One region of the Ornithinibacillus xuwenensis genome, then DNA from elsewhere that is predicted to be linked to it. Evidence: a T-box and tRNA genes for the amino acid it is inferred to sense, from the RefSeq annotation. Region 1 holds a T-box; the other holds one or more tRNA genes.
The links. A T-box is a leader RNA that pairs with one kind of tRNA and senses whether it is charged. The one in region 1 lies ahead of glyQ (glycine--tRNA ligase subunit alpha), so its partner is inferred to be a tRNA-Gly.
Positions count from the first base shown of each region.

Region 2: it encodes a tRNA-Gly, which carries the amino acid that the T-box ahead of glyQ (glycine--tRNA ligase subunit alpha) is inferred to sense. The anticodon was not compared.

Region 1 is NZ_JBDIML010000001.1:327,661-339,612, forward strand. It holds gene ABC228_RS01980 (NfeD family protein) at 1-611, shown strand, start outside; gene floA (flotillin-like protein FloA) at 661-1,650, shown strand; gene ABC228_RS01990 (hypothetical protein) at 1,687-2,193, shown strand; gene yqfC (sporulation protein YqfC) at 2,297-2,578, shown strand; gene yqfD (sporulation protein YqfD) at 2,646-3,878, shown strand; gene ABC228_RS02005 (PhoH family protein) at 3,881-4,855, shown strand; gene ABC228_RS02010 (HD family phosphohydrolase) at 4,914-7,052, shown strand; gene ybeY (rRNA maturation RNase YbeY) at 7,053-7,517, shown strand; gene ABC228_RS02020 (diacylglycerol kinase family protein) at 7,507-7,863, shown strand; gene era (GTPase Era) at 8,055-8,957, shown strand; gene ABC228_RS02030 (YqzL family protein) at 9,132-9,284, shown strand; gene recO (DNA repair protein RecO) at 9,313-10,056, shown strand; T-box leader at 10,116-10,291, shown strand; gene glyQ (glycine--tRNA ligase subunit alpha) at 10,355-11,233, shown strand; gene glyS (glycine--tRNA ligase subunit beta) at 11,233-11,952, shown strand, end outside.
Region 2 is NZ_JBDIML010000003.1:378,867-390,818, forward strand. It holds gene ABC228_RS11330 (2-oxoglutarate dehydrogenase E1 component) at 1-2,411, opposite strand, end outside; gene trmL (tRNA (uridine(34)/cytosine(34)/5-carboxymethylaminomethyluridine(34)-2'-O)-methyltransferase TrmL) at 2,869-3,342, opposite strand; gene ABC228_RS11340 (amidase domain-containing protein) at 3,401-4,243, opposite strand; gene ABC228_RS11345 (methylated-DNA--[protein]-cysteine S-methyltransferase) at 4,286-4,801, opposite strand; gene queG (tRNA epoxyqueuosine(34) reductase QueG) at 4,815-5,963, opposite strand; tRNA gene ABC228_RS11355 (tRNA-Gly) at 6,188-6,261, opposite strand; gene dat (D-amino-acid transaminase) at 6,757-7,632, shown strand; gene ABC228_RS11365 (P-loop NTPase family protein) at 7,712-8,224, shown strand; gene ABC228_RS11370 (S9 family peptidase) at 8,311-10,308, shown strand; gene ABC228_RS11375 (alpha/beta hydrolase) at 10,387-11,337, opposite strand; gene ABC228_RS11380 (DinB family protein) at 11,480-11,952, opposite strand, start outside.

The DNA of each region.
Region 1 (11,952 bases):
CTTATGTGGTTTCGATTCTATTATCCTTAGCGAGCTTAGGATTAATCGTAGAACTTTATTCACCTGGTTTTGGTGTTCCGGGTTCAATAGGTCTAATTTCCTTGGTTTTATTTTTCTATGGCCACTTTGTAGCCGGCTTAGCCGGAATGGAGGCACTAATATTACTCATTATTGGTGTAGGGTTAGTCATAGCGGAATTCTTTGTTCCGGGAGGTATCTTAGGTATACTAGGAATTGGCTCTGTAATTGGCTCGCTATTTATGTCAGGTGCTAATATTGCTGATATGACCATGAGTATTGCGATAGCTTTTCTTGTAGCAATTATTGCTTCTGTTATTTTATTTAGAAGAATTGGTCTAGATAAAGGCGTCTTCCGACATGTGATACTTAGGGAGCGCACAACAACTGAGTTGGGATATGTTTCAAACGAGAATAGACTTGATCTAATTGGTCAGGAAGGTATTGCGTTAACCGCATTACGTCCTTCTGGTGTTGCATTAATTGACAATGAAAGAGTGGATGTCATTTCAGAGGGTAGTTTTATTTCAATTCATGCACCTGTAAAAGTTGTAAAGGTTGAGGGTGTTCGTGTTGTAGTAAGAGCATTATAAGGTTATTTTCTTAACCTATAATATAAATAATTTTTAGGAGGACTTTATTATGGACGAAAGTTTAATTATGCCGGTGATACTTATCGCGGTAATCTTGATTGCAGTTGCAATCCTATTTACATTTATTCCTGTTGCACTATGGATTAGCGCATTAGCTGCCGGTGTACGCGTAGGGATACTACAATTAGTTGGTATGCGTTTACGTCGTGTTGTACCAAGTCGCGTTATCAATCCTTTAATCAAGGCACATAAAGCTGGTCTTGATGTCAAAACAAATCAATTGGAAAGCCACTACCTAGCAGGTGGTAATGTTGACAGAGTAGTAAATGCATTAATTGCTGCACATCGTGCTAACATTGAATTGACATTTGAGCGTGCAGCTGCAATCGACTTAGCGGGTCGTGATGTGTTAGAGGCTGTACAAATGAGTGTAAACCCAGAGGTAATTGAGACTCCGTTTATTGCTGGTATTGCAATGGATGGTATCGAAGTAAAAGCAAAAGCAAGAATTACAGTACGTGCTAACATTGATCGACTTGTTGGGGGTGCTGGTGAGGAAACAATCATCGCACGTGTTGGTGAGGGTGTCGTTAGTACGATTGGTAGCTCTGAAACACATGCGAAAGTATTAGAGAATCCAGACTCAATCTCTCATACTGTTCTTTCAAAGGGCTTAGATGCAGGTACTGCATTTGAAATTCTATCGATTGATATTGCCGATGTTGATATCGGTAAAAACATTGGTGCCATTTTACAAACTGACCAAGCAGAGGCTGACAAAAATATTGCACAAGCGAAAGCCGAAGAGCGTCGTGCAATGGCTGTCGCACAAGAACAAGAGATGGTTGCACGTGTGCAAGAAATGCGTGCGAAGGTTGTGGAAGCAGAAGCAGAAGTTCCACTTGCGCTTGCAGAAGCATTACGTTCAGGCAAGTTAGGTGTAATGGATTACTTAAATTATGAGAATATCAATGCAGACACAGATATGCGTGACTCTATTGGAAAACTTTCAAAAGAAAATAATGATGAAAATAAGTAATTTAAGTATAAGAAATAGGATGAAGGGGGGACATATATGGATGGGTTATTAGAGATTTTACCATTTATTATCTTTATTATTGCTGGGATTATTAAGGCAATCAGCGGTGGTAATTCAGAACAAAAGGAAAAGCAACAATCTAAACCAAAGCAACCAAATCATGTACCTAAACCTACTGCTACCCCTTCTGGAGGTAATACAAGAACTAAACAGACTGTGTATGAATCGACAAAGGCAGAGGTGTCCATTGAGGAGCAAAAACAGCAGCAGATGGAGCGGCTTGCGAGTCGAATGAATACAGATGTAAGAGCATCAAAGAACAATGTCAATCAAAAGGATATTGCACTTGGATCTGTAATACAGGATGAAATCAAGCATCATGATAACCAACAGTCATCTTACAAAAAAGAGCAATTTAAAAAACAAGTTAAAAATCGCTTGAATGGTGAAGGGTTAATTAACGGTGTTATTATGTCAGAGGTATTAGGTCCTCCCAGAGCGAGAAAGCCTTATCGAAATGTATTAACTGAAAGAAGAAGATAGAAAAATATTAAAACCCAAAAGTATCTACAGATGCTTTTGGGTTTTTTTATGTTCTTATCTGTTTGCAAGCTTCATAAATATGTATGTGAGAGGGGGCTGCACAGTGAAGAAATTGCAACAACGAATACGACCATGGCTGGTAAAGTATCTGGCACTGCCTTCTGATGTGGTAATGGAACTTCCGAGAATGACAATAATTGGTCAACTACATGTATATATTGAAAATCATAAAGGTCTATCTGTATTTACGGATACTGAATTACGTCTTAAGACAACAAATGGATACATACAAATTAAAGGTTCCTCTTTTGTACTAAAGATGATGCTGCCAGAGGAAATATTACTAGAAGGAAAAATATCGGAGGTTAAATTTATACCAGGATAATCATATCGTAGAACCATACTAGCGATGAAATTTCTAATCCTGATAATAATAATGCCAGGAGGATAACATGAAACGTATTCAAGGGTCATTTATTAGAGGATATGTAAGGGTTATTGTAAAAGGTCACATGCCTGAAATATTCTTTCAAGAATGTGCTAATAGAGGTATTACCGTTTGGAATATTAAAAAAGAAGGAAAAAAGACGTGCAGTGGAAATCTCAAGTTAGCAGATGTGAAACGAATTAAGGCGATAAAACGAGAGAAAAATTATAAAATTTCCTTTGACCAAAGAAGAGGCTATCCATTTATATTTAGTCAGTTCTTGAGAAGAAAGGAAATTGTTCTTTCTTTCATCATGAGTATCTTTCTAATATTATTTATGTCTAATATTATCTGGAAAGTCGAGATTACTGGTGATCTTCCTAAAGAGATTGAAGAGAAAATTAGTAAACAATTAAGCCAGCATGGTGTACATCCTGGAGCTTGGATATTCACCTTAGAATCTCCAGGGGAAATTCAGCAAAGGCTAACCGAAGAAATTCCGGAACTGCTTTGGGTTGGCGTGCGCCAAAAAGGGACAACCTACCAGCTAGAAGGTGTTGAAAAAATCGTTGTAAATGAGGAGAAGGTAGAGGGTCCACGGAATTTAGTTGCTACAAAAAAGGGAGTTATTAAACATATGTATGTATCAAAAGGGCTCCCAAAGGTTGCGATTAATGACTATGTAAAACCAGGCGATTTACTTGTTTCTGGGACTTTGAATGAAGTTAAACAAGATACAGAAGATGAGGATGAGGAGAAAAAAGAACAAAAGGAACCCGTACTAGTTGCTGCAGAGGGAGAAATTATTGCTAGCACATGGTATGAAGTAGAGGTAACGGTCCCTTTAAAGAAAAATTATGAACTTTTGACTGGTAAGCAAGAGAAGAAGTACTATTTAGGGATTAGTGATTTTAGGCTTCCTGTCTGGGGTTTTGGTTCACCAGAATTTGAGGAGATTCATCGGGATAGCACGGAAACTGCTGTGAGGTTTTTTAAATGGGATTTACCGATAAAAGTAGTTGAAACAACGTTAAGTGAAAAAGAGTATCATGAGATAGAAAGAACACAAGAAGAAGCTGTGCAAGCAGGTATCGAACAAGCTAAGGAGGAGCTTCAATTACAGTTGGGACCCGATGCAAAGATAACATCGGAAAAAGTTTTGCATGAATCTCTAGAGAATGGTAAAGTTAAATTATACTTGTATATGACAGTTGAAGAAAATATTGCTAAAGCACAACCTATAACTCAAGGAGATTGAAGATGCCTGAAAATCTAAACGCAATTGATATTGAGCTAACAAGTCCAAAAGAAGCCCTAGAGCTTTTTGGTACAAATGACAGATATTTAAAGCATATTGAAGAGAAACTGAATGTATCCATCGTTACACGAGGAGAAAAAGTTAGTGTATCTGGGACTGATATTGATATTGCAGTCGTTCAAGACGTGCTTTTAACACTATTGCAAGTAGTGCGAAAAGGAATCTCGATTGCTGAAAGAGACATTGTTTATGCAATTGATCTGGCTAAGGAAGGTAAAATCGATCAATTTGAAACCCTATTTGAAGATGTAATAGCTAAAAATGTTAAAGGAAAATCTATTCGTATTAAAACACTCGGTCAGAAGAGCTATGTTTCTGCTATAAGAGAAAATGATTTAGTGTTTGGTATAGGACCAGCCGGAACTGGTAAAACCTATTTAGCAGTTGTTATGGCAGTACAAGCACTTAAAAACGGGAATGTAAAACGAATTATTTTAACGAGACCAGCAGTTGAGGCTGGTGAAAGTTTGGGCTTTCTTCCAGGAGACTTAAAGGAAAAGGTTGATCCTTACTTAAGACCACTGTACGATGCGTTAAATGATGTTCTTGGCCCTGAGCATACAATGCGACTTATCGAGAGAGAAACCATCGAAATTGCCCCACTTGCATACATGCGTGGTAGAACATTAGATGATGCGTTTGTCATATTAGATGAGGCCCAGAATACAACGCCGGAACAGATGAAAATGTTCTTAACACGTTTAGGGTTTGGCTCTAAAATGGTGATCACAGGAGATATAACCCAAGTCGACCTTCCAAAAGGTGTTAAATCTGGTTTGCAGGTTGCCGATAAACTATTGGCTTCAATTAAGGGGATTTCGTTTATACATCTTACGCAAACAGATGTGGTGCGTCATCCGCTTGTACAGCGAATTATTGATGCATACGAAAAAAACAACACGAGTCAGGAACAATAAGACCCAGACGTTGGGTCTTATTTCTTTATATTATTAGAACGGAAAAGGGAGTGAAAACATGAATACTATTAAAAACATGGTGGCATTTATATTAAGGGTTCGAACAAAGTGGATTCGGATAATAGTGCCCGTACTAGCATTGTCGCTTTACTTCTTTTTACTGACTTTCAATAATGTATATACTGAAACGTACGATATTGAGCCCTTAACGAATGCAAGAGAAACCATCAGCTCACCAATAACGATTGAAAATGAACAAGAAACAGAAAGGAAAACAAGGGAAGCAGTTCAGAATGTCGAAGACCGATTTGATATCTCTCCCGATGTTTCCGAGGAGCAGATAGGATACATAGAGGAAATATTTAATGCGATTGATAAATTAGAGTCGGAAATCAAAGAAGAGGATCAAGAGGATACAAATGGTACGCCTGTACAGTTAACGAATCGTGAAAAAGTACAACGATTAAAACAGTTATTGTCGAATACAATAACGGAAAACGTTGAAGATAGTGTGTTTTTACGACTAATTGATGTCCCGGAAGCAGATCGGGAGCAGGGTAAGGAAGTATTTATCTCCTATCTTCAAGATGAGTATCAAATGGGAGTACGAACAGAAAACATCAATACAGCTATTACAAATGTGAAAGAGAACATTAAGTACTCGACACTAGAACAAAATTTGATTGAAGCACTAGTAGAGTTAACGGATTTTGCGGTTGTAGAGAACTCTTTTTATGACTCCGAGAAAACAGCAGAAGCCCGTAGGCAAGCAGCAAGTAATGTGGAACCAGTTATGATTAATGCAGGTGAGGTTATCGTTCGTGAGGGCGAAACGATTACACATGAAATCTATGAGAAAATTAATCTAGTAGGATTATTAAACGAAGATCGTAATGTATTTCCTGTGATTGGTCTAGGTATGCTCATCGTGTTAATTGGTTCGGTAATTGCGTATGAAATGAACAAGCTTGATTTCAAAAAACATTTAGATAAAGGAAAAATTGCTTCTATCCTATTAATAAGCTTTTTTATTATTTCTTTAATGAAGGTTATAAGTCTTTACACGACACAAGCGAATCAACTATTCTTTATCGTACCTGTTGCAACAGGGGTGTTATTAGTAAAACAATTAATTAATGAGAGACTCGCAATTGTTTTGGCTATATTATATGCCATACTTGGCGGAGTTATCTTTAATGGGGAAATACCTGGGACCCTGAATATTGAAGCAATGATTTATTTCTTCTTCTCGCAATTTGCAGCAATCGTATTTTTAATGAATGTGAAGGACCGTCTTGCGATTGTTCGAGCGGGTATCGGAATGTCTGTTGTAAATGTAATCACTATATTATTATTTGTATTTCTATCTTTTGAAAAATATGCTTTAGGTGATGTGTTTGTATTATCTGGCTTTGGAGTTGGTTCTGCATTTTTGTCTGCAGTGTTCACGATTGGATTATTGCCTTTCTTTGAAACAGGTCTAGGTATTCTATCGGATATGAAATTATTACAGCTATCTAGCCCAAACCAACCACTACTGAAGAAGATTCTCACCGAAGCACCAGGTACCTATCACCATTCTGTGATGGTAGCGAATTTAAGTGAAACAGCATGTGATGCTATTGGTGCTAATGGATTGTTAGCACGTGTTGCAGCTTACTATCATGATATCGGTAAAACATTAAGACCACACTACTTTATCGAAAATCAATTATCCATAAAAAATCCACACGATGTTATATCACCAGAACAAAGTGCGGAAATTATTATTAGACATCCTTATGATGGGGCAGATTTATTGAAGAAGCATCGTATGCCAAAGGAAATTATTGATGTTGCCATGCAGCATCATGGTACAACGCTTTTAAAGTATTTTTATTATAAAGAGAAGGAAACTAATTCTAATGCACGAGAGGAAGACTTTCGTTATCCAGGTCCAAAACCACAGTCAAAAGAAGCGGCAATTATAGCCATCTGTGATTCCGTAGAAGCAGCCGTGCGTTCATTAAAAGAGCCTACAGAAGAAAAGATTGATGAAATTGTATCGAATATCGTAAACAGTCGCTTAATGGATGGGCAATTAGATGAATGTCCATTAACGATAAAAGAAGTCAAAATCATACATCAGACAATTTGTGAAACATTAAAGGGGATTTTTCACTCTAGAATTCAATATCCGTCAAAGGAGGAAAAATAAGTGCTAATAGATTTTCATGACAACACGAATTCAGTTCCAGAAAGTCAATTTGAATTAATAAAAGGACTATTAAACTTAGCTGGCAGAAAAGAGAAAGTACCAATCAACGCTGAGGTTTCAGTAACCATCGTGGACAATAAGGAAATACAAGAAATTAATCGCGACTACCGAAATATAGATAAGCCGACAGATGTTATATCCTTTGCTTTAGAGGAATCGGTAGAGGGTGAAATGGAAATCGTTGGAGACGAGTTACCACTAGCGCTTGGAGACATTATTATCTCTTTTGAAAAAGCGCAAGAACAGGCATCTGATTATAATCATTCAGTTGAAAGAGAAATTGGATTCTTAGCTGTTCATGGTTTCCTACATTTGTTAGGATATGATCATATGAATGAAGAAGAAGAAAAGGCAATGTTTCAAAAACAAGAAGAAATTTTAGGAGAATACAATCTTGGTCGATAAGAAAAAATCCATTGGGTTCCAATTTGCTTGGAATGGTTTACGAGAGGTTTTGAAGTCCGAATGGAATTTTCGCTTGCATATAGTTTCAATGGTGGTTGTTATTATTGCTGGACTTATGTTTGGTATAACCTTAGTAGAGTGGGTTAGTGTAGTAACCGTCATTGGATTGGTTCTTACTACAGAGATATTAAATACTGCAATTGAAGAGGTAATAGACTATATAAAACCAGAGATACACCCGGCTGCAAAAAAAGTAAAAGACATTGCTGCCGCGAGTGTGTTTGTGGCTTCTATGACAGCCCTCGTGGTCGGTTTAATCATCTTTATTCCAAGGCTATTTGCGTGATTTGGGGACATTATGATGTCCCCTTTTTTTGTACTGGATGTACATTTCCTTTTATTATAAGTCAATATTTATCGAAGGAAATAATCTTTTTAAAGGTTTTGTCGATAACATGAAACTAGAAAGGATTTGTAGTATAATATAGCAAACATAGATTCAATATAGTTGGAAAAGGAACATCATGGAGGATTCATATGGAAAATAATTATAAGTCTGGTTTTATCACGATAATTGGTAGACCAAATGTTGGAAAATCAACTTTTATGAATAAAGTAATTGGTCAAAAAATAGCTATTATGAGCGATAAACCGCAAACAACGAGAAATAAAATACAAGGTGTTTTAACACAGGATGATGCACAGTTTGTCTTTATCGATACACCAGGAATACATAAACCAAAGCATCGTCTAGGTGATTTTATGGTCAAAATTGCTGAAAATACGCTTAATGAAGTTGATGCAATTCTCTTTATGATAAATGCAGATGAAGGCTATGGAAGAGGGGACCAGTTTATTATTGATCGACTTGAGCGTGTCAAGCGTCCCGTGTTCTTAGTTGTTAATAAAATTGATTTAGTTCACCCAGAGAAATTATTACCACTAATAGAGCTTTACAAGGACAAGTATGATTTTGAAGAAATTATCCCTATTTCTGCACTGCAGGGAAATAATGTTGATCATCTATTAGGTGTGCTAAAAAATCATTTACCTGAAGGTCCACAATTTTATCCAGCAGATCAGATAACCGATCATCCAGAGCGGTTTGTTATTAGTGAATTAATAAGAGAAAAGGTACTACACTTAACAAGGGAAGAAGTACCACATTCGATTGCAGTAGTAATTGAAAATATTGAAAACAGAGAATCTAATGCAGTATATATACAAGCTGTCATTGTGACAGAAAGAAAATCACAAAAGGGAATACTGATAGGAAAACAAGGTAGCATGCTAAAAAATATCGGTAAAAATGCTCGGAAGGATATTGAAGCTTTACTTGGCTCAAAGGTCTATTTGGAGCTTTGGGTTAAAGTACAAAAAGATTGGCGAAATAAGCAAACCCAACTGAATGAATATGGGTTCCGAAGTGACGAGTACTAGATATGGAAAATTTTTAAACTAATTGTTTCAGCGTGTATGGAAACTATAATAGTATCCGGAACATTGGTTACCTAAGAGTAAATCATTGTATCCAGAATCAACTAGCTGCTTAGACAATGTTCTAACTTAAAAAAAGATACTTCTAGAGAAGTATAAAGAAAGGTGTGGTTTCTTGTGATCGACTTTGCTTGGAAATTATTTAGTCAAACAGGAAATATTGAGACCTATTTACTTATGAAAGAGTTAGAAAATGAATCACAGGAGCTGGATCAAGAAATGAGCTCAACTAATCATGTGGATACTTTACCGGTGGATTCCAATATGTAGCATGCAGTGATAAAGAAGGTGATGTTGTATGCTAGAAAAGATAGATGGTATAATCATTAAAACCAGAGACTATGGTGAAACCCATAAAATTGTTACGATATTCAGTAAAAGGCTAGGCAAATTCTCAGCATTAGCGAGAGGTGCCAAAAAACCTAAAAGTAGAATGGCTGCTGTAACGCAGCCATTCATTTATGGACAATTCTTTGTTTATGTCAATAAAGGATTGAGCACCATTCAACAAGGAGAGATTATAAACTCTAATCGTTTGATTAGAGAAGATATTATTAAAACAGCATATGCTGCTTATCTAGCTGAACTAACGGATAAACTCTTAGATGAGAATACACCTAATTTAGAAATTTATACGCAATTAGCGAATACGCTTGAGTGGATTAGTGAAAAGGATGACGTTGACATACCAATCATGATGTATGAGCTTAAAATGTTTAAAGCAGGAGGGTTTGCTCCTACTGTCAATCAGTGTTTACATTGTGGTCGAAAGAATGGTCCTTATACCTTTTCAATGGTAGAGGGTGGGTTATTATGCCCAACATGTAACCATCTTGATCAAGAGGCGATTCGATTGCCAGATGCAGTTGCCAAGCTATTATATATTATTTCCTCTGTTGGATTGGAACGAATTGGAAATATTTCTGTAAAAGAAGGGAACAGATTGCTCTTACGAAATATTTTAGATGCTTATTACGAACGATATGGTGGGTATTATCTAAAGTCTAAAAAGTTTCTTAATCAGTTAAGTAAATTGCAATAATAAGATACATAAGTTGACAATGAAAGCAATTTTAAAGTAATATGAAACATATTTAATAGCAACATGCATAGAAAGAGAAGAGTACTTACTGAATACAATTATTAGCGAGTCCAGGGTGGTGAGAGCTGGATAATGGTACAGTTTGGAAGGCGCTCTGGAGCATGAACCATACAAGTGGCTTTATTCATGAATAAAGCAAGTAGGGTGGAACCGCGGAATAAAACCCGTCCCTATGTCTGTAATTGTTTATAGACATAGGGATGGGTTTTTTAATATTTATAATGGAGGTAAAGGGTAAATGAATATCCAAAATATGATATTAACGCTACAAAAGTATTGGTCTGAACAGAATTGTATCTTAATGCAAGCGTATGATGTTGAAAAAGGAGCAGGTACAATGTCACCAATGACATTGCTGAGAAGCTTAGGGCCTGAACCATGGCGAGTTGCTTACGTAGAACCATCTCGTAGACCAGCAGATGGTAGATATGGTGAGAACCCTAATCGTTTATATCAACACCATCAATTCCAGGTCATCATTAAACCGTCTCCAGATAATATTCAAGAATTATATTTAGAGTCGTTAAAAACTCTAGGAATTAACCCCTTAGAGCATGACATTCGTTTTGTGGAGGATAACTGGGAGAACCCTACCCTAGGTGCTGCAGGGCTAGGCTGGGAAGTTTGGCTTGATGGAATGGAAATCACACAATTTACGTATTTCCAGCAAATTGGTGGTTTGGAAGCAAATCCGGTAACAGTTGAATTAACCTATGGAATTGAGCGTCTAGCTTCCTATATTCAGGATAAAGAAAATGTTTTTGAGCTTGAATGGACAGACGGGTTCACCGTTCACGACATTTTTAAGCAGCCTGAGTACGAGCATTCAAAATACACGTTTGAAGAATCCAATGTGGATATGTTGTTTGAATTGTTTTCAATGTATGAAGAAGAAGCGCAGAAAACGATGGATAAAGGATTGATTTTTCCAGCATATGATTATGTTCTGAAGTGTTCTCATACGTTTAATTTACTAGATGCAAGAGGAGTCATTTCTGTTACAGAAAGAACAGGATATATATCTAGAATTCGTAATTTAGCTCGAAATATAGCAAAATCCTATGTTGAGGAAAGAGAACGTCTAGGCTTTCCAATGCTGAAGAAGGAGGATCAATAATGGCAAAGAACGTCTTATTTGAAATCGGCTTAGAAGAGTTACCAGCTCGTTTTGTTGATAATGCAGAAAAGCAGCTCGCTGAAAGAACGTCAAAATGGCTTGAGGAATCACGCATATCTTTTCAATCGATCGAGACCTTATCCTCGCCACGTAGATTGGCTGTATTCATCCACAATATTAAAGAGGAACAGGCAACGATTGAAGAAGAAGTTAAAGGTCCTGCAATAAAAATTGCCAAAGATAGCGATGGTAATTGGTCGAAGGCTGCGATTGGGTTTACAAAGGGCCAAGGTAAAACAGTTGATGATATCTACACAAAAGAACTTAAGGGCATTACCTATATATTTGTCAATAAAGTAATAGAGGGGCAGCCAACGGAAAAAATATTGCCAGATTTTAAAGAGATTATCGAATCCATACAATTCGGTAAAAACATGCGTTGGGGAACTCAATCCATGCGTTATGCTAGACCGATTCGATGGCTAGTTGCATTATATGGAAACAGCGTCATTCCATTTGAAATCTCAGGTGTTGAAGCTGGTAATGAAACGTTTGGACACCGATTCTTAGGTGAAAAAATAACTCTGGAAAATCCTTTAGAGTATAAGGATAAATTACAAAAGAATTATGTCATTGTCGATTCAATGAAAAGAGAGCAGATGATTCTAGATGGTATTAAAACGCTGGAAGAGACGCGTGGTTTTCAAGTACCTATAGAT
Region 2 (11,952 bases), on a different contig from region 1:
GTGAAATCCTTCGCTTCAGAAGCAATACGCTGGTTACGTAGTAAACTACTCTTCGGTGTCATCAGTACTAATGGACGTGCTTCTTCTTTATCACGTAATGCTGCCTGTCTGCGAATTAAATGGAAGAACTGTGCTGATGAAGTAACATAAGCAACGATCCAGTTATTTTCTGCAGCCATTTGTAGGAATCTTTCCAGTCTAGCACTAGAGTGTTCAGGTCCCTGACCTTCATATCCATGTGGTAGCAACATGACCATGTTGGACTTATCTCCCCATTTTGCACGGGCAGCTGAGATGAACTGATCAAATATTGTTTGGGCTACGTTAGCAAAGTCCCCAAATTGTGCTTCCCATAGAACCAATGTATTTGGAGCTTGAACACTATAGCCATATTCAAATCCTAGTACAGCGATTTCCGAAAGCGGGCTATTACGAATATCGAAGGATGCCTCTGTATTTAAACCATGGAAGATACTGTACTTTTTATTTGTTTCAGCATCATTAAGTACCGCATGTCGGTGTGCAAATGTACCACGTTCAGAGTCCTGACCAGTCAAGCGAATTGGAATACCATCTTTTAATATCGATGCATATGCCAGTGCTTCTCCAGCGCCCCAGTCTACTGTATTACCATCTTTTAGTGCATCTCTACGACGCTTAAATATTCTTGATAGCTTTTTATTCTCAACAAAGCCTTCTGGACGATTAAATAGTCCCTCATTTAGTTCAGCTAACGTTTCCATTGGAACGGCAGTTTTATATTGATCAAGGTTGTTATTGAGAGCATCAGGCATGTCCTTACATTCTACCTTCGCAATCTCTGTCTCTTTCATACTTTCGTACGTAGCACGTAAGTCTTCCTCAACCTTTGTCTTCATGCTTTCGAATTGCTCAGCAGAAATAATCCCTTTTTCCACTAATTCATTTCCAAATACATTAGCGGCAGTAGGATGATTATCGATTCGGCCATATAACATAGGCTGTGTAACCCGTGGTTCATCCATTTCGTTATGACCATAACGACGATACCCAACTAAGTCTATTAAAATATCCTTATTAAATTTCTTGCGATAATCATAAGCAATTTTAATCGCCGATATACAAGCAACCGGATCATCAGCATTGACATGGATTACCGGAATTTCAAATCCCTTCGCTAAATCACTCGCATAACGAGTGGAACGACCGTCTTGCTGATCTGTTGTATAACCAAGTAAATTATTTGCAATAATATGCAAGGTTCCACCAGTAGTATATCCTGGCAAATTAGCTAAGTTAAGTGTTTCGGCAACGACGCCTTCTCCGATAAATGCGGCATCTCCATGTATTAGAACTGGAATTGCTTTTGATACATCTTGCTTTGGATAACCGCTTTCAGAACGTTCATCCTGTGCAGCACGGGTAAATCCCTCTACAACTGGATTCACAAATTCTAAATGTGAAGGATTATGTGCAAGGGTTATTCTAATTCTTGTTTCTTCCCCATCTTTCACATCTCTTACAGCACCGAAGTGATATTTCACATCCCCGGTCCAGCCATAATTAATTCCTCTTGATCCTTCAGAAGGAATTAGTTCCTTATTTGGCGAATGGTGGAACTCGGAAAAGATTTTATCAATTGGTTTTCCTAATACATGAGCTAACACACTTAGTCTTCCACGGTGCGCCATACCCATCATAATGTTTTCTACTCGATCTTCCGTTGCATGCTTGACAATATGATCAAGCATTGGAACCATCGCTTCTAGTCCTTCAATTGAAAAACGTTTTTGTCCTACAAATGTCTTTTGTAAAAAACCTTCAAACCCCTCGACATTTGCGAGTCTGTCTAATAATTGCTTCTTCTCTTCATCAGATAAATCCAAACGAGCGTTTCCCGTTTCAATATAATCCGATAACCAATTTCGTTCTTCATCACTGTCTACATGATCATATTCAAATGTAATCGTACCCGTATAATATTTGCGTAACTCTCGAACAACATCTAGCGCATTATCCACTCCGATAGGCGCTTTTTCCCACACCCAAGATGCAGGTATGTCTTTCAAATCTGCTTCCGTTAAACCATAAGTTTGTGGATTTAATAATTCAGATTTTCTTTCATCCTGAACACTTACTGGGTAAATGTCTGCTTCCAAATGTCCGAAACGACGAATAGCCTCAACAAATTTCACTGTTGAGGTAATCTTTTTGACATCATTTATAGAAGTAGTTTGAGAACTTTCTTGTATCGTATTGGTTGTTGACTTTAACCAATTAGGAGCTCCATGTTGATCAAACATTTCTCTTAATGATTGATCAATTGCTTGAGGGTCCTTTTTATATAGTTCATACTGTTCTTCTAAGTACCCCATATTAGGACCATGAAACTCTCCCCAGAATCCTTGTGAAGATTCATCATTTTGTGCCACGTCTTATACCCCCATTAGAAGTTAACTTACTCCGTATGAAAACGGTTGTTAAACACAATTCTAATTATAGAACTGTCTAGATTCTTCATCAACTAATATACCTTATTTTATAACGGGAAACAATATATGTTATGCGCATTATCCCAGAATTGTATCGAATTAAAAAGATAACGAATATTCACACTTATCTGTTCATGCAAATGTTCCTAATCCTAGTTCACATTCTAACATTTATTCGTTATAATAGGGACATATTATAACAGTCCCTACATATTGTTTTATGCTAAAGGAGGATACCACTATGAAATTAGCACTAATTCTAGGTGTAACGATAACGTTCATTACAGCTATCTTCACTGCTGGATATGAAGCAAAGCCAGGAGTACCAAAGAAAAACCAGTAATGTTAACCTAAAAAAACGTCACTCCCTATATTAAGAGGGAAGTGACGTTTTTTGCTATGCCATATTGGGAAACCCTTGTTGTCTTAATACTTCATAGATTAAGATTGCAGCAGTATTGGACAAGTTTAAAGACCTAACTTTATTATTCATATGAATTCGTAAGCACTGGTCTTCTTTACCTTCTAATAATTCTTTTGGGATACCGGTAGTTTCTTTTCCAAATACAAAAAATAACGCTTCATCTCGATCACTAAAATCAAAATCAGTATAATGCTTCGTGCCAAAGTTTTCTATATAATAAAACTTTCCATCTGGATATTTTTCATATAAGGCATGAATGGAATCATGCTCCTTTATATCAACATTCTCCCAATAATCAAGGCCAGCTCTGCGAACCATTTTATTTTCTGTAGAAAATCCTAACGGATGAATAAGATGCAGCGTTGTATCAGTCGCTAAACAGGTTCTTCCAATATTACCTGTGTTTGCTGGGATTTCTGGTTCAAATAAAACGACATGTAAACTCACAATCATTTCTCCTTGCTCTTTTATGTCTCTAAAGTTGCATAACGTTATTATTATAGCACTAATCGCCTATCCGAAAAAACTTGTATTTAATATTTGGTGTATACGCCGTAGAATCTTCATATGCCCAATAGCGATGTCTACTATTATGAGTGTGAGCATTTACTAATGGCATTCCATTGGCATCTTTTGCTACAACAATCGTTGTATGGTTCCATTTGCCATCCCCCTCAAAATCGTAACAAATGACATCACCAGGCATTAACTCCTCTGGTGAATCGACTTCCGTTCCTTTTAAACCATGCGTCGACCCACTTAAAAACCACCTGAACGAATGAGCAACCGACCAACTATAGCTCCAATTATTCCCTTGGTACCACCATCCCTGGTTCCGATTAGGAGCACCACGCATTGGTGCACCACCCGCTCGCAAACATTGGGATATATAATTTGTACAATCTACATCAAATTTTTTATAAGCAGGATTATAACTATTCCACCATCTTTCCGCATATTGAACCGCTGCTAATCGGTCATATGCGAATCGAACAGTACGATCTGTTTCGCCTTCTGGCATTAACTTCTCCAGTTGCTCTTCGGGTTCATTTTCATTCAACTGTCTATGTTCCGCAATCTTTCCAGATCTCAACCGAAATTGATATGGAATTATTTGTTCTTCCTGATAGAAATAATCCCCTTGTTTCATGAGCATTGATACATGTAAGTGATAATACACTTTTTCTTCTTGATCATAACGAATGCGTTGAAAGATGTGACCCTTACCTGCTGTTCGAACAATTTGTACATTTCTATTTGCAAGTGATGCCTTTTTCCGGTGCCACCATTCCTCATCATGATAATCTAATCCAAAGCATTCCATCCAAAACTGCTTTAACAAGTCCATGATAATCCCCTCCACTAGCATATATATGGAAGGAACGCCTGTCTAAAGCACGATTTCTTCATGCCTTAATAGATATTCTTTCTTATCCAGACCACCGTTATAGCCAATTAGTTTTCCATTTTTCCCAACAACACGGTGACAAGGCACCACTATTGAAAATGGGTTTTTATTAACCGCTCCACCTACAGCCCGAACAGCATTCGGTTTACCTATAGCAACGGAAATATCCTTATAGGTCCTCGTGACTCCATATGGAATGTAATCAATGAGCGCTTGCCATACCAGCTTCTGAAAAGCTGTCCCATAACATGCACACTGAAAACCGAATTCCTTTCTATTTTGTTGAAAGTATTCTTCCAGTTCTTTCTTCACATGTACAACTTTTTCAGGGTTGTGGACAAAATTTTTATGATTCAAGTACTTTTGTGACCACCTAGTAATGTTAGCTTCGTTATCCATATACGAGCCAAAGTCAATTCGCAAAATAGAATCCTCATCACTGACTATCAGTAAAGTTCCAAGAGGTGAATCCATTTCATCAACGTATAGAAGCGACATAAATTCCTTCCCCCTATTTTTGCGAAGCTTGCACTTCACGGAATGCTAATCCCTTATCCATTTCATATCGTACGTCAACATCTGTTTCTTTTTCCAATGCTTTGGTAATTGCTTCAAATGCTTCTTCTGTTCCGATCTTCCCGAGTGACCATGCGGCTGTTCCTCGTATCACTGGACGTGGATCATTGTTCATAATCGTAATTAATTCCGGTACTGCTGTTTTATCCTTATAATGACCAAGTCCCAGTATCGCATTACGTTGTATTGGTTTCTTCCCGCGCCAAGAACCTGAAATATGTCCAAATGTCTCTTTAAATTCACGATTGGATATTGTAAGCATTGGTTTAAGCTTTGGCTTTGCAATATCGTCTTCTGGCTCGAACTCCGAATGGATATGAAAATCTACCTGCCTATTTTTGGGGCATACGAGCTGACATGTATCACAGCCATACACTCGGTTTCCGATTTTTTCGCGAAATTCATCTGGTAGAAAATCCTTTGTTTGCGTTAAGAAAGCAATACAACGCTGTGCGTTCAATTGACCTCCTTGCACAATAGCGCCAGTTGGACATGCATCGATACACTTCCTGCATTCACCACAGCTATCTTCAACTGGGGAATCAGGTACAAATGGAATATTCGTAATGAGTTCCCCTAGATACACAAATGATCCATATTCCTTAGTTATTAGTAATGTGTTTTTACCAGTAAAGCCTATTCCAGCTCGCTCTGCAACTGCTCGGTCGGAAAGCTCTCCAGTATCGACCATTATTTTGGTAACAGCATCATTTACTTTTGCATGAATAAAGCTCTCCAATTTTGCTAAACGCTCTCGCAATACATCGTGATAATCATTCCCCCAAGATGCACGACAGAAAAAACCTCTTCGCTCTTCTTTCGTGCTTTTAGGGGCATCTTTCATTCGAGAAGGGTAGGCAACCGCAATAGCTATAATGGATTGTGCTTCTGGCAACAACCGTTTTGGTTCGGTACGTTCTTCATTAGACCCTTTTTCAAAGCCTGATTGAAACCTGAGCTCTTGTTGCCGCTTCAAACGTTCTTTTAGTTCACTAAACACATCGGCTGTTGTAAACCCGATTTTATCAATCCCGATTTTTTTACTATATTCGATAATTTCTTGTTTTAACTGGTTCGTATTCATCTGCAGCGCCTCCCTTCCATTTAGCCTGATTTATTCTTAAGATACTATCTGCATTATTATTTGTTAAGTATTTGTATTTGGTAATTGGGACATTGTAGATATTTTATGTGGAATTTCATTCTTTTAGAGGTCCCTTTTTATCCAATTTCATAAGGGGATAAAAAGTAAAAACGCAACGCCTCGTAAGTTTATTACGAAACACTGCGTTAGGACATATGTATGTATGGAGCGGGTGAAGGGAATCGAACCCTCGACATCAGCTTGGAAGGCTGGAGTTTTACCATTAAACTACACCCGCATATTAATAGAAATTTTATGAAATTTTTCGTACGCATAATCATGCCCCTGCATCTACTAGCAAAATCGAAGAAGCATATTCTTCGGGGCAACTCGCAGATTAGTCGGCAGAAGCTTTGCTTGTGGCTGGAGTTTTACCATTAAACTTCACCCGCATATAAGTTGTTTTTTGAGTACAAAAGTAATTATAACAAGAACATAAAATAGATGCAAGAGGATATTTATACATTCTTCTACAAAACTTTACAAATACTTTTGCATCGTTTCACCAAATCTGCCTAAAACAACTATATTCATTTCCCTTCTTTATTGTGACTCATCGCCAAGACTATATATCTACTAGTCTACAAAATTGAACAATTACCTTTGGCAAATCATTAGGCATTCCTAGGACTATTTAACTTATTTTCTCGAATCGAATAATATATAAAAACAATTATTTACAATGGTACGAGGAAGTAATAAAATAATCATAATAATGAGGGGGCGATAAAGCTTGTCAGTCTATCCAGTAATACTATCTCAAACAAAATTCACACATCGTGATAGTCTAAGATTTCCACTCGAAGAGCGCGCTCTTCAATTTGGAGATGGCATATATGAAGTCATCCGTATATACAAAGGAACCTACTATCTATTAGATGAGCATATTGATAGACTTTTCAGATCAACAGAAGCTATTAAAATCAAACTCATGGTTACGAAAGATGAGTTAAAACATATGCTTCAAGAACTATTAAATCGAAATCAAATGACAGAGGATGGAAAGTTATATATGCAAGTTTCTCGCGGTTCAGCACCACGAGATCATGTTTTTCCAAAAGATGTCGATCCGAACATCTATGCATATATACAGTCTCAGCCACGTAATTTAGAAACAATGAAAAATGGAGTAGGTGTTATTACACATCGAGATATCCGTTGGGAAAATTGTTATATTAAAAGTTTAAACTTATTACCGAATGTTATGGCTAAACAGGAAGCAAAAGAACACGGCTGCTATGAAGCGATTCTTCATAGAAATGGTCATGTTACAGAATGTTCTTCATCCAACGTTTATTTAGTTAAAAACGGAAAAATATTTACACATCCAACCACAAACAATATTCTACATGGATGCGTTCGTATGGCAATAGAGCAATTTGTTCTTGAATTCGACATTCCATTTATCGAAGAAGCATTTACATTAGATGATATTTGGAGTGCAGATGAGCTATTCTTGTCAAGCAGTACCTCTGAAATTACACCAATTGTTACAGTAGATGGGCATCCGGTTAACACTGGAAAACCTGGTCCTATCACCAAACAATTACAAACTGCATATGAAAAGGATGCTAACATACTAGAAAACCTAATTGAAAACTATGCATAGAAATAAGTATCCCATTTACTTGGGATACTTATTTTCATCAATTTTATCAGAATATTACGATTTGAAAGAGGAGGAATTTATGAAAAAGATTACGATTCTCGGCAACCCTGGTGCTGGTAAATCAACTCTTGCTAAAATAATTGGTGAAATATTAAACATTCCTGTTTACCACATGGATTCAATTTTTTGGAAACCAGGATGGGAACCAATTGATAAGGAAGGACTACTTCAAAAACACGATGAGATATTAACACAAAAAGAATGGGTCATCGATGGTAATTATAGTGTCACGCTACCAAAAAGATTAGAGGATGCAGATACTATCATATTTCTTAATTACTCAACTATTAGATGTCTATATGGAATCACGAGAAGGAGATTTCAATATCGCAACAAAACCAGACCTGACATTGGCAAAGACTGCCCAGAACGATTGAATCTCGAGTTTATTCGATGGACGAAAAACTATAATAAAAACAATGCTCCTAAGATGTATGAACGATTATCCATCCTACAGGGTAAGGATATACATATTTTCAAAAACCGAAGACAATTAAACACTTTTTTGGAAGCTTTAAAACAGACCAATTAATCTAGTAATCTAATTGCTTCGAAACACGAAATAGTTTAAAATAGAAATAAGTTTGAAAATTCACTACGATTATTGGAGGTTTTTTTATGTCAAAACGAGCAATCACAACAGAAGACTTTATGAAGCTTGAAGTATTTAGTGATCCTCAGCTTTCACCTGATGGATCTCAATACGCATTTGTATCAACCACTGTCAATGATAAAAAAGAATATCAATCAAATCTATTTGTACAAGGTTTAAGTGAAAAAACCACAAGACAATGGACGTTTGGCCAAGATAAAAACAGTAATCCTCGTTTTTCTCCTGATGGAAAAGCAGTTGTGTTTCAATCCAATCGAAGCGGTGTCCCACAACTATGGCTTCTTCCTACTGATGGCGGTGAAGCAAAACAGCTTACAACGTTCAAAAATGGTGCTGTGAATCCGGAATGGTCAAAGGATGGAAAATTAATTATCTTTTCAGCAACACTAGACGAGGACGATGATGTAACAAACCAAAAAGAACTGTCCAAAGAAGAAAGACAAAAAGAAAGAGAAGAAAAAAGCAAACAACCTCTGATCGTAAAAAATTTAAAATATAAATCTGATGCCCAAGGATTCCTTGATGATAAAAAGTCACAAATCATTCTGTACGATTTAGAGAAAGAGACATTTACACAGTTAACAAGTGGCAATCACCATCACGGATACCAGGATATTTCACCAGATGGGTCAACTATTCTAATCGCTGGTAATCTTAGTGAAGATGCTGACTATGAAATTAAGAGTGACTTGTATACAATCGATACGGCTACAAAAGAAATAACGAAGCTTACAGATGGTAAGGGATCTTACTACACAGCTCGATTCTCTTCTAGCGGAAACAAAATTGCCTTCTTAGGGCATAAACAACAATTTGCCGGTGCAACATTAACAGAACTATTTATCTATGATATATCTACTAAGGAACTATCTTGTCTTAGCGAGAAATGGGATTTTCCTTTAGGCGATCTTATTGCTGGTGACACTCGTTTAGGCGCTTCAGAAAATGGTCCGGTATGGTCAAAGGATGAAAATCATATATATTTCATTGGCTCAGATAACGGAGTAACAAATCTTTATGAAGTAAGCTTACAAGGCGAATTAAAAGAGTTATATAACGTGGACAGCCATGTGTTTGGCTTTTCATATAACGCAACTCAAGAACGTTTTGTTGTTGGCGTAAGTACACCAACAAATCCTTGTAATTTCTATTTACTAGATTCTAATGCTGAAGCAGTTCAATTAACAGATTCTAATAAAGAATTCTTAGATGAGGTTGAACTTAGTGAACCTGAAAGAATTTCATTCAAGGCAAAAGATGGGTGGGATGTTCACGGATGGTTGTTACGTCCTTATGGATTTGAAGAAGATAAAAAATATCCGCTTATCTTAGAGGTTCATGGTGGTCCACATGTCATGTATGGGCAAACATTCTTCCACGAAATGCAATTACTTGCTGCCAAAGGCTACACCGTTTTATACACAAACCCTCGTGGTAGTCATGGTTATGGACAAACATTTGTTGATGCTTGTCGTGGGAACTACGGTAGCGGAGATTATGGTGACTTAATGTCTGCGGTTGATTATGTTGTTGAAACGTATAACTTTGTAGATGAAAGCCGCTTAGGTGTTACTGGTGGTAGCTATGGTGGATTCATGACCAACTGGATAGTCGGACACACCAATCGCTTTAAAGCTGCTGTTACGCAGCGTTCCATAAGTAACTGGCTAAGCTTTTACGGAGTAAGTGATATCGGATATTTCTTCAATAAGTGGGAGCACGGTCACAATTTACTAGATAATCCAACAGCCTTATGGGATATATCCCCATTAAAATATGCAGATAAGGTGGAGACCCCATTATTAATTTTACACGGCGAACAAGATTATCGCTGTCCTATCGAGCAAGGCGAACAATTATTTGTAACATTGAAGCATCTCAAGAAAGAAGTTGAGTTTGTTAGATTCCCAGGAGCAAACCATGAATTAAGTAGAAGTGGTAAGCCGGAAATGCGAGTAGAACGTCTAAACCATATTACTCGATGGTTTGATAACTACCTATAATCGAAAAAAGTAAAAAAGCTGGCCGATTAAGATACATCCTTTCTAATAGAGAGGATATCGTCTTAATCAGTCAGCTTTTTATTTTAGATCATTCTCTTCCAAGAATTCATTTAATACTTCAATATACCTTTCTTCATCTATCACAAAGGATTCACCATGATTTGCCCCATCAAAAATAACGAGTTCGGCATTTTGGGTATTTTCATAGAGTTCTTGCGACATACTAGTTGGCACAAATGTATCTTTATTACCATGGATATAGAGGACTGGTATATTTGTGTTCTTAACCTGTTTCAACGCAGATGCCTCTGTAAAGGAATATCCTGCTTTTACTTTTGTGACAAGACTGGTTGTATTAATTACAGGAAATGGTGGTAAGTTAAACATTCTCGTAACCTGATAGGAGAATAATTCCTGAACACTCGTGTAAGGACTATCCGCTATCAAAACCTTCACATTTGACGGAAGCTCTTCCCCACTCGTCATCAATACAGTTGCAGCACCCATTGATAGTCCATGAAGTATGATTTCTGTGTCAGGACCGAGTCTTTCAATCAATAAGTCTATCCAATCCACGTAATCTAAGCGATCCGGCCAACCAAAACCAATATAATCACCTTCACTTCTTCCATGTCCACGTGCATCAGCAGTAAAGAAGTTGTAACCCAATTCTTCATAGTAATATTGCCCAAATAATCCCATATCACTACCTCGACCAAGATAACCATGTGCAGCGACTACCAGTTTATTAGTCGGCTCCTCGGCTTCAAGAAAGTAACCTTGAAGCGTTAAACCATCCCTTGATGTCATCTCGATCCGCTCGAAGTCTTGATTAGCTACCCAGTCACGCCAGGACCCTTCTAGTAAAACATCCATTGTCTCGGCTGAAACCTCGAGGTCTTTGTTTCCCTGTAAAAATTCCTTAGGACCAGTTTTGATAGCAAGATCATAAAAATAAAAACTAGCAATAATATCGATAATTAATAATAGAATGATAAGACCTGTAACAATTTTTAATACCTTTTTCACCTTGCCGTCCCCCTGTGGTGTGCTCTCTTGATGTAAATTTATCTATTATACTATTATACTAGAAATTTTCACAAAAAATAGAAACATTTCGTTGGTATTTATTTGAAAAGCCACCATCTTTTATTGATGATGGCATAATAATCTATTTTGTAACACCTAAAGCATGCTTTATTTCCTTTATCTGTTCAATATGCCTCATTTCATGATAGCCAAGGAAGTCGATTGTTTGCTTCAAGCTAAGATTACCGAATATTGGATGTGGAATTCCACGAGAGATTAATTGTTCTGGTTCAGTCTGATGAATAAGGTCGGCTAGAATTTGATGGGAGGAATTTAGTTGTTTTATTAACGTGTCTAATTTCTTATCCTCGGGACTTGGAATAGCGAATTCAGGAGATGGGACCTTGTATGAACGGTCAACCGTTAATTGAATTGGTTGTTCCTTCGCAAAAACATCCTCTCCGCTTTCCAGCTGCCTCGTAATCATTTTAATAAATGCTTTCTCAATGTAATACAAATGCTCTAAAACCTGTCCGATAGACCATGTATCCGTTGCTATTCTACGATTAATTTCCTTATCTGATATCCCTTCAATTTCTATAATTAAATCCTTCC